4 regions of the Aminipila butyrica genome follow, and region 1 is predicted to be linked to each of the others. Evidence: predicted binding sites of a transcription regulator. Region 1 holds the regulator's gene; each other region holds the start of a gene.
What was found. The regulator LexA, encoded in region 1, represses DNA repair genes until DNA is damaged. The targets are predictions, from matches to a motif close to AGAACANNTGTTCT.

Region 1 (3,327 bases):
CCTATCGTTATCATTACCTCTAATGCGGAGAAGGAGCTGCCAGACGCCTTTCTTCGGCGGTGTATCTTCCACTATATCGAATTTCCGGCCAAGGATAAGATGGAGGAAATCATCCAGGTTCACTTTGGTCCTATAGATAAGAAACTGGTAGAGGAGGCCATCAGCACCTTTTACAACATCCGTCAGATGAAGGATTTGCAGAAGAAACCTAGCACCTCAGAGCTGCTGGATTGGCTCCAGGCGCTGATGGTGAGCGGTATTTCCGTGGATAAAATTGCCAAGGAGATTCCGTACGTGGGCGTGCTCTTGAAAAAGAATCAGGACATCGATACGATGTATGAAATTAAGGACAGGGGCTATTCGCTGAAAAGGTGGTAAGGACATGTTTTTAGATTTTTTCTACTTGCTGCGGGCCAGAGGGTTATCGGTCTCTCTCAACGAATGGATGTCCTTGATGGAAGCCTTGGATTTGGGATTGGCAGAAAGCAGCCTGCTGAGTTTTTATCATCTGTGCAGAAGTCTGTTGGTGAAAAGTGAGGCGGATTACGATAAGTTTGACAGTGTCTTTGCCGAGTATTTCCGGGGAATAGAAAGTCCAGAGGATTTACCGGAAGAATTTTGGAGATGGCTGAATCAGGGGAATCGGGAAAGAAGCTTGGAGGATCGGCCCATGCCGGAGGAAGCTTTGCTGGAACTGGAGGCACTGCTAAAGCGGTTTCAAGAGCGTTTGGAAGAGCAGAAGGAACAGCACGATGGGGGCAATTATTGGATTGGCACCGGCGGAACTTCTCGAATGGGCTATGGCGGTTACAATAACCAGGGTATTCGCACGGGAGGCACCGGCCGTCATCGGTCTGCGGTTCAGGTGGCAGGAGAGCGGCATTTTAAGGATTTTCGTCAGGATAATATTTTGGATACCAGGCAGTTTCAACTGGCGTTTCGTAAACTGCGGCAGTTTTCTGCCAGAGTAGAGGGGGCGAAGACGGAGCTGAACTTGGACGCCACCATTGAGGCCACAGGGAACAACGGGGGAAATCTCAAGCTGGTATTTGATAAGCCTCGGAAAAATACAATCAAACTGCTGCTGCTCTTTGATTCAGATGGATCGATGACTCCTTACAGTCTGCTGTGCAGCCGATTGTTTCAGGCGGTGAGCAAGTCCAGCCACTTTAAAGATTTGAAAGTGTATTACTTCCACAACTGCATCTATGACCATCTGTATACCACGCCCACCTGCCGGAAAGGAGACTGGGTTAACACAGACTGGGTTCTATCTAATCTGGACAGCGAATATAAGCTGATTCTCGTAGGGGATGGAACCATGGCCCCTTCAGAGCTGCTGAGCCCCGGGGGCAATTCCGTCATGAGCTTATATAATCAGGAACCGGGGTTGGCTTGGCTTCACAAGTTGAAAAAACGGTATAAGAAACAGGTTTGGTTAAACCCCATCCCCCGGGAGGACTGGGATTTTGTATATGGAAGCTATACCCTAGGACTGATTCGGGACGTTTTCCCGATGTTTGAGCTAACTGTAGATGGGCTGGATGAAGGGATTAAAAAACTTCTAGTTCGAACATAATTGCAGAACGCATGTTTACAAACTGTCGAAACTATGTTATACTCAATAAAGAAGGGTTGTGCCATCTGGGCGGAGCCAAGCAAGCATAATGGGAGGCGGAGAGATGGAGAAGCGAAAAGAGCTAAAAGAACGAGAACAGCGGATATTGGACTACATGAAAAAAGAAATCGGCCAGAAGGGCTATCCGCCTACTGTCCGGGAGATATGCAACGCTTTAGATATAAAATCCACATCCACCGTTCATAAAGATATTGAAAACTTAGAGCTAAAAGGTTATCTGAAAAAGGATCCATCCAAGCCTCGGGCCTTGATGATTGTCGGCCCCGACTCTCACCAGAGAGGAATCTTTCAGAACCAGGAAGGGCTGGAAAGTCACGGGGGAGATACCGCTCGCATTGATGTCATTGATATACCAGTGGTTGGGCGGATTGCCGCAGGGACTCCCATTTTGGCTGATCAGAACGTAGAAGATACCTTCCCGCTCCCTGCCAGGTTTGCAGGCAAGGGCGTCAGCTTCATGCTGATTGTTAAAGGCGAGAGCATGATTGAGGCTGGTATCTTCGACGGCGATTACATTTTGGTAGAACAGCAGAATACAGCCAGAAATGGTGAAATTGTGGTGGCCATGATTGACGGATTTGAAAGCGAAGCTACCGTTAAGACCTTTTATAAGGAAGCCGATCACATTCGCTTGCAGCCGGAAAATGCCAGCATGAGTCCCATTCTGGTAAAGGAAGTAAAGATTTTAGGCAAGGTCACTGGTGTATTTCGGTATTTAAACTAATCAGCCCCAAATTTAGGTTTAATTAAATTTATACCTTGACAGGCTTTGGTAGAAATGGTATAGTGTTTGAGTGATAAAGAAGAAGTTATCCGCTTCTCACCTTATTGGCGACGTTGATAGGGTTTATAAAGCAAAGAGAGCACAGAAGTGTTTTTGTGGAGCGGGTACAAGTGTATCCGCTTTATTTGTTTATTAATTTGCAGGAGGTGCAAGAAGATTAGCAAGGAGAATCTGATTAACGAAGAAATTCGTGACAAGGAATTAAGAGTTATTGACAGCGATGGAGCGCAGCTTGGGATTATGAGTCTAGAAGATGCGATGGCACTGGCTAATGAAAAAAAGCTTGACTTAGTCAACATCTCGCCAAATGCAAAGCCGCCAGTTTGTAAGATTCTTGATTACGGCAAATACCGTTATGAACTTCAAAAAAGAGACAAAGAGGCAAAGAAAAAACAAAAGACTACTTCTGTAAAGGAAATTCGTCTAAGTACATTTATTGAAGTACATGATATTCAGGTGAAGGCAAACACCGCAACCAAGTTCTTAAAAGACGGGGACCGAGTAAAGGTTAGCCTGCGATTTAAGGGCCGTGAGCGAGATCATGCCAACAAGGGCCTGGAGGTTATGCGGTTGTTTACGGAGGCGGTTTCTTCTGTAGGTACGATTGAAAAAAAACCTGAATTTGAGGGTAGGAGTTTGATCATGATTCTTGCACCGAAGGCAGAGAAGGCGGATAAATAGATAGCAAATAGCAGATAACAGGAATAAATTTACGTAGGAGGAATATTACCATGGCTAAAAATAAGATGAAGTCTCATAGAGGCGCAAGCAAGCGATTTAAGTTGACGGGTACAGGAAAAGTAAAGAGAAACAAGGCATATAAGAGCCATATTCTTACTAAAAAGTGTGCCAAGAGAAAGAGAGGTCTGAGAAAGGCCACGATTCTTGGAAGCGCAGATCACAA
Region 2 (3,327 bases), 720 kb from region 1:
CAGAGATTGATGGTCATACTGGCCGTGAATGTCTGCTAGTTTTTTACAGAGCCCATGGAGAAAAGATACCGAAACAATTTGATTGTTCACTCGGCACACACCTTTTCCGCTGGCAGAAATTTCCCGTTTAATGATGATTTGGCCTTCATCTGCCGGAATACCGTTTTCTTCCAACAGCACGAAGGCTGGTTTTGGGCAGTCTTCAACAATCAGCTCGATTACTGCCTTGTCTTTTCCAGAGCGGACAAAAGCCGTATCTGCTCTGCTTCCCAGGGCCAGGCTGACCGCTTCGATGATGATGGATTTACCAGCGCCGGTCTCGCCGGTAATAATGTTCAGGCCGGTGTGAAAATCCACATCCATTTCATCGATAATAGCAAAATCCTTCACATGCAGATGAGAAATCATAGTGATAAACCTCCCAAGGGAATATTATTGCAATAAATCGTTAAATTTTTCTACTAAAGCCGGGACATTTTCTGCATCGTCCACAATAATCAATAGGGTGTTGTCTCCAGCAATGGAGCCAACCACGTGGGGAACGTTCAATGAATCGATGGCTTCACCGGCAGCACTGCCGCATCCAGACAAGGTCTTGACGATAATCAGATTGTAGGAATGTGCCACACTGCGAATCGTTTCCTTAAATATTTTAAGAAACCGGTCGGTAATAGGCGTTTCGATGGAATTCCCCAGCGCGTATTTGTACTTCCCGCTGTTGGACAGAACCTTAATTAGCTGTAATTCTTTGATATCCCGGGAAATGGTGGCTTGGGTCACGTCATAACCGCTTTCTTTTAATAAAGATGCCAGCTTTTCCTGTGTTTCCACTTCAAAATTATTGATGATGTCCAATATTTTGTTTTGCCTCGAATAACGCATGTAATTACCTCCGAATAGCTTTTAAAATAAAATACATTACATGAATACTATAACATAATTATACAGGAATAAACAATAAGAATTATTGTTTATGCAAAATGGTCCCGAATGAAAAGTTTTTATGCAGCAGACGAATTGCATATACACGGGTGGACAAACATGTGTTTGCGTGATAAAATGAAATAATAATGTGATTTCAGTTCGTGTAAATTTATGATAGAATAGAAAGCAATGGAGAATTTATGAGAATATTAGGCATTGACCCAGGTTACGCCATTCTGGGCTACGGAATTATAGATATGAAAGGCAACCATTTTGAGGTCTGTGGATATGGAGCGGTTACGACGGAGGCTTCTATGGACATGACCGACCGATTGAAATGCCTGTACAGTTCTTTGATGGAGATTATCGTGGAATATGAGCCGGAAGTAGCCTCTGTGGAAGAGCTGTTTTTTAACACCAACGTTAAAACCGCTATTATGGTGGGACAGGCCAGAGGAGTGGCTATTTTGGCTTGTGCTAACTCTGGCATGAGCATTGCTGAATACACACCGCTGCAAATTAAGCAGGCACTGGTAGGTTATGGCCGGGCAGAGAAAAAGCAGGTTCAGGCCATGGTCAAAACGATTCTAAATTTAAAAGAGGTACCTAAGCCCGACGATACGGCGGATGCCTTGGCGGCGGCTATCTGTCATGGTCATTCAGCCAATTCCAGCCAGCGGCTTGCCAAGTTGTTGAAAGCCCGATAAGGGAAGGCAAAGACTCGGATAACATAGAAGAAAAGCGAAGGAGGATTACATGCTTCATTTTATAAAGGGAACCTTAGCCGGACAGTTTAGCGGCGGCGTAGTCATCGAGACTGGCGGTCTGGGATACGAGGTATACGTACCCGATAATTCTGCGATGTATCTGGCTAAGGAAGGGCAGCAAGTTCAGGTTTATACGGCGATGATTGTCCGGGAGGACGACATCAGCATTTACGGGTTTGCAGACCGGGAAAGCTTGCAGCTGTTTCGCAAGCTGATGACGGTAAACGGTGTAGGAGCTAAGGCAGCTTTGGCTATTTTGTCGGCGCTGCCTATGGGAGAGTTGCAAAAGGCCATCATCTTTGAAGATGCAGCGGCGTTGACCAAAGCCAACGGCATTGGCAAGAAGATTGCACAGCGAATTGTGCTGGAACTGAAGGACAAGCTGGATGGGGCAGAGGCCATTAGCGGTGGCTTGTCTACGGAGGCGGTGACTGGTGCTCAGGTCAATGAAAAAGGAGAAGCGGTTCACGCACTGGTGGCTTTGGGATACAGCAAGGGCGAGGCTGTGGAGGCGCTGGCAGGTATTCCTGAGCAGGAATTAACAGTGGAAGAATACATAAAGCGAGCCTTGAAAAGGTTGTGTTGACAAGCGTAACGGGGTGACAAGAGCAACGGGAAGAACAGACGGGAGCAGATAAAATGGATTTTATGGAATATGATGAGCGGGTAACCTCGGTCAATCAGAACCAGGACGAAGAGGCGGGAGAATTCACCCTCCGTCCAAAAAAGTTAGAAGATTATATCGGCCAGAAGACCGCCACAGATAATTTGAAAATCTTTATTGAAGCGGCCCAACTACGGAAGGAGCCTTTGGACCATGTCCTTTTTTATGGGCCTCCGGGTTTAGGAAAAACCACCTTGGCGGGGATTATTGCCAATGAGCTAGGGGTGGATCTACGGATTACTTCCGGGCCGGCTATCGACCGGGCGGGAGATTTGGCCGCTATTCTTACCAACTTGAATGAGAACGATGTGTTGTTTATAGACGAGATTCACCGGTTGAATCGGTCAGTAGAGGAAGTCCTGTACTCGGCTATGGAGGATTACGCCTTGGACATCATCATCGGCAAGGGGCCTTCGGCCCGATCCATTCGCTTGGACTTGGCTAAATTCACATTGATTGGTGCGACAACCCGAGCAGGCAGTTTGTCGGCCCCTCTGAGAGATCGGTTTGGAGTAATCAGTAAATTTGAGCTCTACACGATAGACGAATTGAAGAAAATCATCAAGCGGTCGGCTGGACTTTTAGATATCCAGGTGGATGAGGTCTCTTTGGAAGCCATGGCCAGGCGTTCCCGGGGTACGCCCCGGGTGGCCAACCGCATGTTGAAACGAGTGCGGGACTTTAGCCAGGTAAAAGGCAGCGGAGTCATCGATTTGGCGATTACCAACGCCACCTTGAAATCCCTTGGTGTAGACGAATACGGCTTGGAATCCCTGGATCGAGAGCTGCTGCGGCTGATTATCCAGCGATTCAAAGGGGGGCCGGTGGGCATTGATACCATCGCCGCCTCGATTGGCGAAGACCGGGTAACCATCGAAGACGTGTACGAGCCCTATCTCATTCAGGCGGGGTTTTTACACCGGACTCAGAAGGGACGCATGGTGTCTGAACAGGCGTATAAGCATCTGGGCA
Region 3 (3,327 bases), 170 kb from region 1:
GCACAGGCCAAACTTCGGCCCAATTCGGGCCGAAGTTATATGTTACTCCCAGCTGCTTTAATGAGAGCCCATCAAGACAGCTTTTTAATGGCAGAGAAAAAAGGGGAAGGCGTTAAATATCTGGAAGTGACTACTTGATTTATTTACTCATGATTTTACAATCCCCCATTACATTTTAAAGAGTTCCCATCTACACTCTGTTACTATATACCTCAATTCGTACCTTTTTACTTGATTGCCAATCATACTTTGGCAGTTGTAAATAAAGGCTCTAATTCCAGCCAGTTTACTTTCGTCAGAAGACAAGATTTTATCTACTTTTATCTCTCTTCGTATTCCATCTTGATTGGTATACTTAAATTTATAAGGTATAGGCTTTCCCTGGCCCACAAAAAGAACTAGCGTGTCTATCGGTTCTGCAAGTACTCTCACTGTTCATATCCCCCCATCATAATATATTCGCTATCATTAACACCGCCCTGAATTGGATTTATACTTCCATTTACAAAGCTTCCCCGTATTATTGCTCTTGTTCCATACCTGGCTCTTATCTTATCTACAGCTTTATCAATATCCTGTAGTTTACTACTATCACTTCGGTCAAACATGCAGATCTGTCTAGTCTTTGAAGCTTGAAAGTCCGACACATGCACACCTAAATGACGGAGTGGCTCACCTTTCCAGCTCTGGTCAAAGAGCCTACAGACATTTTCATAAATTTCTGTCGTTGAATTAATGCTGTTTGACAGCTTAAGCTGATGAGTATATCTCATAAAACTATTGTTTTTGATAGAAACGGATACTACAGAAGTTAAATACCCCAGCTTTCTCAGTCGCATTGCTACCCGTTCCGTCAGTGCCAAAAGGATTATATGGGCCTCTGTGCGGTCCGTAACATCATGGTCGATAGTAGTGCTGTTACCAACACTCTTCTGGAGGATTTCGCTATTCAAAGTAACTGGGGAGTCATCAATTCCATTAGCAAGGTTCCATACTAAAAGCCCATGAGATTTCAAAAGAGCTTTCATATGCTCTTTTTTCGTTTGTGCCAGCTCTCCAATTGTTCTTATATTGATAGACTCCAGCTTCTTTTTCGTGGCATGGCCTACCATGAAAAGGGCACCTATAGGCAGCGGCCACATCTTCGCTGGTATCTCTTCTGGCCAAAGAGTGTGAACCAGATTAGGCTTTTTTAATTCTCCTGCCATTTTAGCAAGAACTTTAGTAGAAGATACCCCAACGTTTACAGTATACCCCAGCTCTGTTTTTATTCGATTTTTTATGGCATGTGCAGCAGCTACAGGACTGCCAAATAACTTATGCGATGCGGTATAATCCAGAAAACACTCATCAATACTGTACCGCTCCACAAGGGGGGAATATTCAAGCAATATCTGATACATAGCATTGCTACAGCACATGTACAAATCATAATCTGGAGGAAAAACAAGCAGACTCGGACATTTGTTCTTGGCTTCAAATAGACTTTCGCCGGTCTTTATGCCGTATTTTTTTGCTGGGATTGATTTAGCTAAGATGATACCGTGTCTATTTTCAGGATCGCCGGCTATAACTGATGGGACTGTTCGAATATCAATCGGACAGCCTTTTTCTAGTAACTCCACTGCTGTCCAGCTCAGGTAGGCAGCGTTGGCATCTATGTGCAAAACATCCATATGTGTCACCTCCTTATGTTCTGTAGATTTCATTGTACAGAACATAAGTTCTGATTTCAATGCGCAAAATATGGTATATTAGATAGATATAACAGCTTTTCATGCAGATATAGATGAAAGGGAAGAAGAGAAAATAAAAAACGTATAGCAAAATTTACTAATTGCTGTCCTCATATTTATTTCTCTAATAATGGACATATTTTCCATTATCATGTATGATAATTTCATTAGAAAACGATTGGGAGGTATAGATAAAAGAAACACCAAAAATGGACCCTAATGAAAATTATGGTGATATATTAGACAAAATAGTCAGACTACAAGGATAAAGGAGAATCAATGAAATGAATACAACGGAAGCAGCAATTTACACCTTAGATGTAAAAATTGAAATATTAGAGAAATTAATTGAAAGCAATCAGTATTACTTGGAACTTTCTTGGGCAATTATAGCTGGAGTTATAGCAATAATAAGTCTAATAGGATTTTTGGCAGTAAAGCTTATGCTTAAGTATTTAATTAATGTAGAAACAAGGGCGCTTATTGATGAGGCAGAAAAGAAATGGAGCAAAACGAATAAAGATAATAGAGAGCAGTTAGAAAAAGAAATTTCTTTGCAAAGGGAAAGATTTGAGATTGAGATAAATAAACTTATAGATAATATTTCCTACTTGGAAACAAGGGTGGAGGAATTAGAAGGGCTTGACTTGAGTACCAAGATGGATGAATTAGATGCCTTGGAAACAAGGGTGGAGGAATTAGAGAGTTCCAATTAAGAGAAATATTGGATTAGGATTTAAGTTGAAAAATAGCCCCAGAATAATCCCAGGGCTATTTTTTATTCGACGAGCTATTGATTTTCTTTATAGAAATAAGAATAGAATTCAATTTTATGTTCAGATTTTGGAAACATTTTTTCATGAAGAGCAATAAAATAATCATCGGTCATACTTGCAATGTAATCTACTACAATTTGATTAGGTTCAGTATCTGGATAGTTTTTTGTTCTTTTAAAGTTCATGACAAAATCAATATGGTGTTTAAATATCATGGAATTCCTATTATTTGAAACCAAATCATCTAATAGTGCGTAATATAAATCTTCCATCATAGGTTTTATGCAAGAATCATATTTCTCTCTGACCTCTTCCCGTTCGTATATATTTTTATAGTTTTCATTTTTAAGTACTACCAGAGCATCAAAATATTCTGAATCTAGAGAAATATAATCCTGCCCGTAACTATTGTTTATAATATTATAAGTCAAGTTATGTATAATTTCTGGATTGGTGGAGCCTAAAACGGTATTAGCATAATCTGCTTCTTTTGTGGTAGTAAGAGAGGCTTTATAGGCATCTTGTCTGTCTTTGCCGACATATGCAATCATATCACAAATTCTTACTAAGCACCCTTCAAGAGAGTTTGCTACAAGTGTGGACATAAATTTAGGACCTTCAATGTACGACTTTTCAATAATCTCATTATATTGGTTAAAATTTGTTACATCTGATGGGCGATAATACTGTTGTCCTTTTTCTCCATTATGGCAGAGGATGCCAGATAAGGTGGCAAGTGTTAAATTATAAGGAATCAGCGTATTTAATACTCTTACACTGTGTAAGTTATGAGCAAAATACCTATTGGTATTTGT
Region 4 (3,327 bases), 600 kb from region 1:
TCAATTAACTGTAGGACGGATTATTGCGGTGCCTTTTTTCGTGGGACTTTACATGCTGGGTTACGACTTAATTGCCTTTGTCATTTTTATTGGGGCGTCCTTAACGGATTTGCTGGATGGGCAGATTGCCAGGAAATACAACTTGGTGACCAATTTCGGCAAGATTATGGATCCCCTGGCGGATAAAATCCTAGTGTATTCAGCTTTTTGCCTCATGGTAGACAATGGCTTGGTGCCGGGGTGGATGCTGATTGTAATTCTGGCCAGAGAATTTGCTATTGCTGGTATGCGGACGGTAGCTGCTTCGGAAGGTTTAGTTATTGCGGCAGGCATGAGCGGAAAGATTAAAACCGTGCTGCAAATGATTGCTGTTCCGTTGCTGCTGCTAGTGAATATTCCTCAGCTGGGAGCGGCACTGCCTATCATTCAGCTGCTGGCACAGGGCTTCCTGTGGGCTTCTCTGATCATGACAGCTTATTCCGGCGTGGAATACATCGCGAAGAACAAGTCGGTCTTTTCTATGTAATAGGTAAATAAACCATATATCTGCCTGGCAGCAAAGGCTGTTCAGGCAGTTTTTTCTTGAAGCCGGGAAGGAGCGGTTGTGGATGATGAGTGAATGGCAAATCAAAAGAGGGCTACCAGTGGAGGCTATAGAGCTGGCCATCAACGGGGAGCCGCTAAAAGTAGAAAAAAGCAGTCGTCAGGGGTTTGCGGCGGAGTTACCTGTTCAGGTGGGCGGGATGCTGTTGGAGCGGGGGCTGACTATTGCCAGTGCGGAGTCCTGCACCGGAGGTATGTTTGCTCAAACGTTGACGGATATTCCAGGAATTTCGGCGGTTTTTGACCGAGGCATCGTCACCTACAGCAACCGGGCGAAGATGGAGGAATTGGGAGTCCGGCAGGGGACGCTGGCACAGTATGGGGCTGTCAGCGCCCAGACGGCGGTGGAAATGGCCGAGGGCATCCAGCGGGTAGCCGGGACGCGAATCGGTGTGTCCGTGACGGGGGTAGCCGGTCCTGGCGGGGGCTCAGCAGAAAAACCGGTAGGTCTAGTATATGTCTGCGCTGTGTTGGATGAGAGACGCCTCTGCCGGGAGCTGAGGCTGAATGGAGATCGGACGGCCAACCGGACTGCTTCCATGTATCACATGTTTCACATGATTGGAGAATTGATAAAATTAAAGGGTTAGATGAACTCAAAGAACTTGACTTGGAAAAAAATGTATATTAATATAAAGATAATCCCGGGGGAAGTTTAATTGGAGATTTGCAGAAAAAGGTATTGACCAAAGTTTGGAAATAGGGTATGATTAGTAAAGAACAAATGTTCACTAGGATTAGGAGGGAAACACATGGCATCTAATGCGAAAAAGGAAGTTAATATAAATTTAAATAAGAACGAAAAAGAGGAGGCCTTGAAAGAGGCTCTGGCACAAATTCAGAAGCAGTTTGGCAAGGGAGCTATCATGAAGCTGGGAGATGATTCGGCTAGATTGAATATCGAAGCCATCTCTACGGGATCGGCCAGCTTGGATATGGCCACTGGTATCGGCGGCATTCCTAGGGGCCGTATCGTTGAAATTTACGGACCAGAATCCTCTGGTAAGACGACCTTGACTCTGCACATCATTGCAGAAGCGCAGAAGGCTGGCGGTAAGGCGGCCTTTATCGATGCGGAGCATGCCTTAGATCCCGAATACGCGAAAAATCTGGGGGTAGATGTGGACGAACTGCTTGTCTCTCAGCCAGATACGGGTGAACAGGGGCTGGAAATCTGCGAGCTGCTGGTTCGCAGCGGCGCATTAGATGTAGTAGTAGTGGACTCGGTAGCCGCTTTGGTGCCGAAGACGGAAATTCAGGGGGAGATGGGCGACAGCCATGTGGGACTGCAAGCTCGACTCATGTCACAGGCCTTGAGAAAGCTCACAGGTAGTATCAATAAATCCAACACCTCGGTGGTTTTTATCAACCAGCTTCGTGAAAAAATTGGGGTTATGTTTGGCAGTCCGGAGACCACTACAGGAGGTCGAGCCTTGAAGTTTTATTCCACCATGCGTCTGGATGTGCGGAAAATTGAAAGCATTAAATCCGGAGACGAGGTTTTGGGCAACCGAACTCGGGTGAAGATTGTCAAGAATAAGGTGGCGCCACCTTTCAAACAGGCGGAGTTCGATATCATGTATGGAGCCGGTATCTCCAGAGAAGGAGATGTACTGGATTGTGCCGTAGATGCTAAAATCATCGAAAAGGCAGGTTCCTGGTACAGCTTTGAAGGAAACCGCATCGGTCAGGGACGGGAAAATGTCAAGCAGTACCTGGGCGACAACCCAGAGATTCTGGTGAAAGTGGAAGAGCTGTTGAAAGAAAGTCTAAAGGCGAAGAAAGAAGAGCCGGCGGAAGAGAAAGAAGATGCCAAGAGCAAAGGAGGCAGAAAGAAAGCTTCTGCTGGCAAGGATTCAGAAAAAGAGGCCATGGCGGATGAACAAGCAGCGCTGGAAGCAGATTTAAACGAGCTTATGGTGGATGAAGATGGCGTGGTGCTGGAGCCTTAATGTGAGAATTTTAATGAAATTTTCCAGAGAAAACATTTGACAGAGCATGTCCTCTGTGGTATCATATTTTATTGTAAGCCGCTCAGAAAAGGTTTGATAAAAGTAACGAAATCGTTGCTACCTATGGATGGCGAGACTGGATAGAGGAGGTAAGAAAACCAATGTACGCAGTAATTGAAACAGGCGGAAAGCAGTACAGAGTCCAGGAAGGCGATGTAATCACTGTAGAAAAGCTGGATATCGCAGCTGGTGAAAAGATCACTTTCGATAAGGTACTCTTATTAAGTGACGGGGAGACCATTAAGGTGGGCGCTCCTTACGTAGAAAGCTGCAACGTAGCAGGAACTGTAGTGGAACACGGCAAAGGACAGAAGGTCATCATCTTCAAGTACAAGTCCAAAAAAGACTACAGAAAGAAGCAGGGACATAGACAGCCTTATACGATGATCAAGATTGAAAAGGTTTCTGCTAGAAAAGCTAGAAAGACCAAGGCAGCAGCGGAAGCTGAAGAAGCAGTAGCAGAATAATTCATAGAAGCCGATCATCGATAAGTTCGCTTATCATATGGGCTGAGAAATCAGCCGGGCAGAACAGAAAAAAGGAGGTGTGGTCATGGCAAGTAAGAAGGGAGTAGGTAGCTCCAAAAATGGTCGCGATAGTGAGTCCAAACGATTAGGAGTCAAGAGAGGCGATGGTCAGTACGTAAGCGCTGGCAGCATCCTGGTTAGACAGAGAGGAACAAAGTTCCACCCTGGTAACAACGTAGGCATTG

Region 2: the regulator LexA is predicted to act here: its motif matches at 1,037-1,050, upstream of ruvC (crossover junction endodeoxyribonuclease RuvC).
Region 3: the regulator LexA is predicted to act here: its motif matches at 1,715-1,728, upstream of Ami103574_RS10685 (DNA polymerase Y family protein).
Region 4: the regulator LexA is predicted to act here: its motif matches at 1,321-1,334, upstream of recA (recombinase RecA).

What each region holds. Positions count from the first base shown of each region.
Region 1 covers NZ_CP048649.1:2,411,744-2,415,070, reverse strand. The annotation lists gene Ami103574_RS11435 (MoxR family ATPase) at 1-378, shown strand, start outside; gene Ami103574_RS11430 (vWA domain-containing protein) at 383-1,579, shown strand; gene lexA (transcriptional repressor LexA) at 1,683-2,363, shown strand; ribosomal protein L20 leader region at 2,434-2,557, shown strand; gene infC (translation initiation factor IF-3) at 2,511-3,104, shown strand; gene rpmI (50S ribosomal protein L35) at 3,155-3,327, shown strand, end outside.
Region 2 covers NZ_CP048649.1:1,691,400-1,694,726, forward strand. The annotation lists gene recN (DNA repair protein RecN) at 1-408, opposite strand, end outside; gene Ami103574_RS08075 (arginine repressor) at 433-882, opposite strand; gene ruvC (crossover junction endodeoxyribonuclease RuvC) at 1,125-1,631, shown strand; gene ruvA (Holliday junction branch migration protein RuvA) at 1,681-2,277, shown strand; gene ruvB (Holliday junction branch migration DNA helicase RuvB) at 2,331-3,327, shown strand, end outside.
Region 3 covers NZ_CP048649.1:2,246,087-2,249,413, reverse strand. The annotation lists gene Ami103574_RS10685 (DNA polymerase Y family protein) at 429-1,676, opposite strand; gene Ami103574_RS10680 (hypothetical protein) at 2,021-2,452, shown strand; gene Ami103574_RS10675 (deoxyguanosinetriphosphate triphosphohydrolase family protein) at 2,527-3,327, opposite strand, start outside.
Region 4 covers NZ_CP048649.1:1,815,360-1,818,686, forward strand. The annotation lists gene pgsA (CDP-diacylglycerol--glycerol-3-phosphate 3-phosphatidyltransferase) at 1-526, shown strand, start outside; gene Ami103574_RS08590 (CinA family protein) at 609-1,193, shown strand; gene recA (recombinase RecA) at 1,356-2,555, shown strand; gene rplU (50S ribosomal protein L21) at 2,717-3,082, shown strand; gene rpmA (50S ribosomal protein L27) at 3,168-3,327, shown strand, end outside.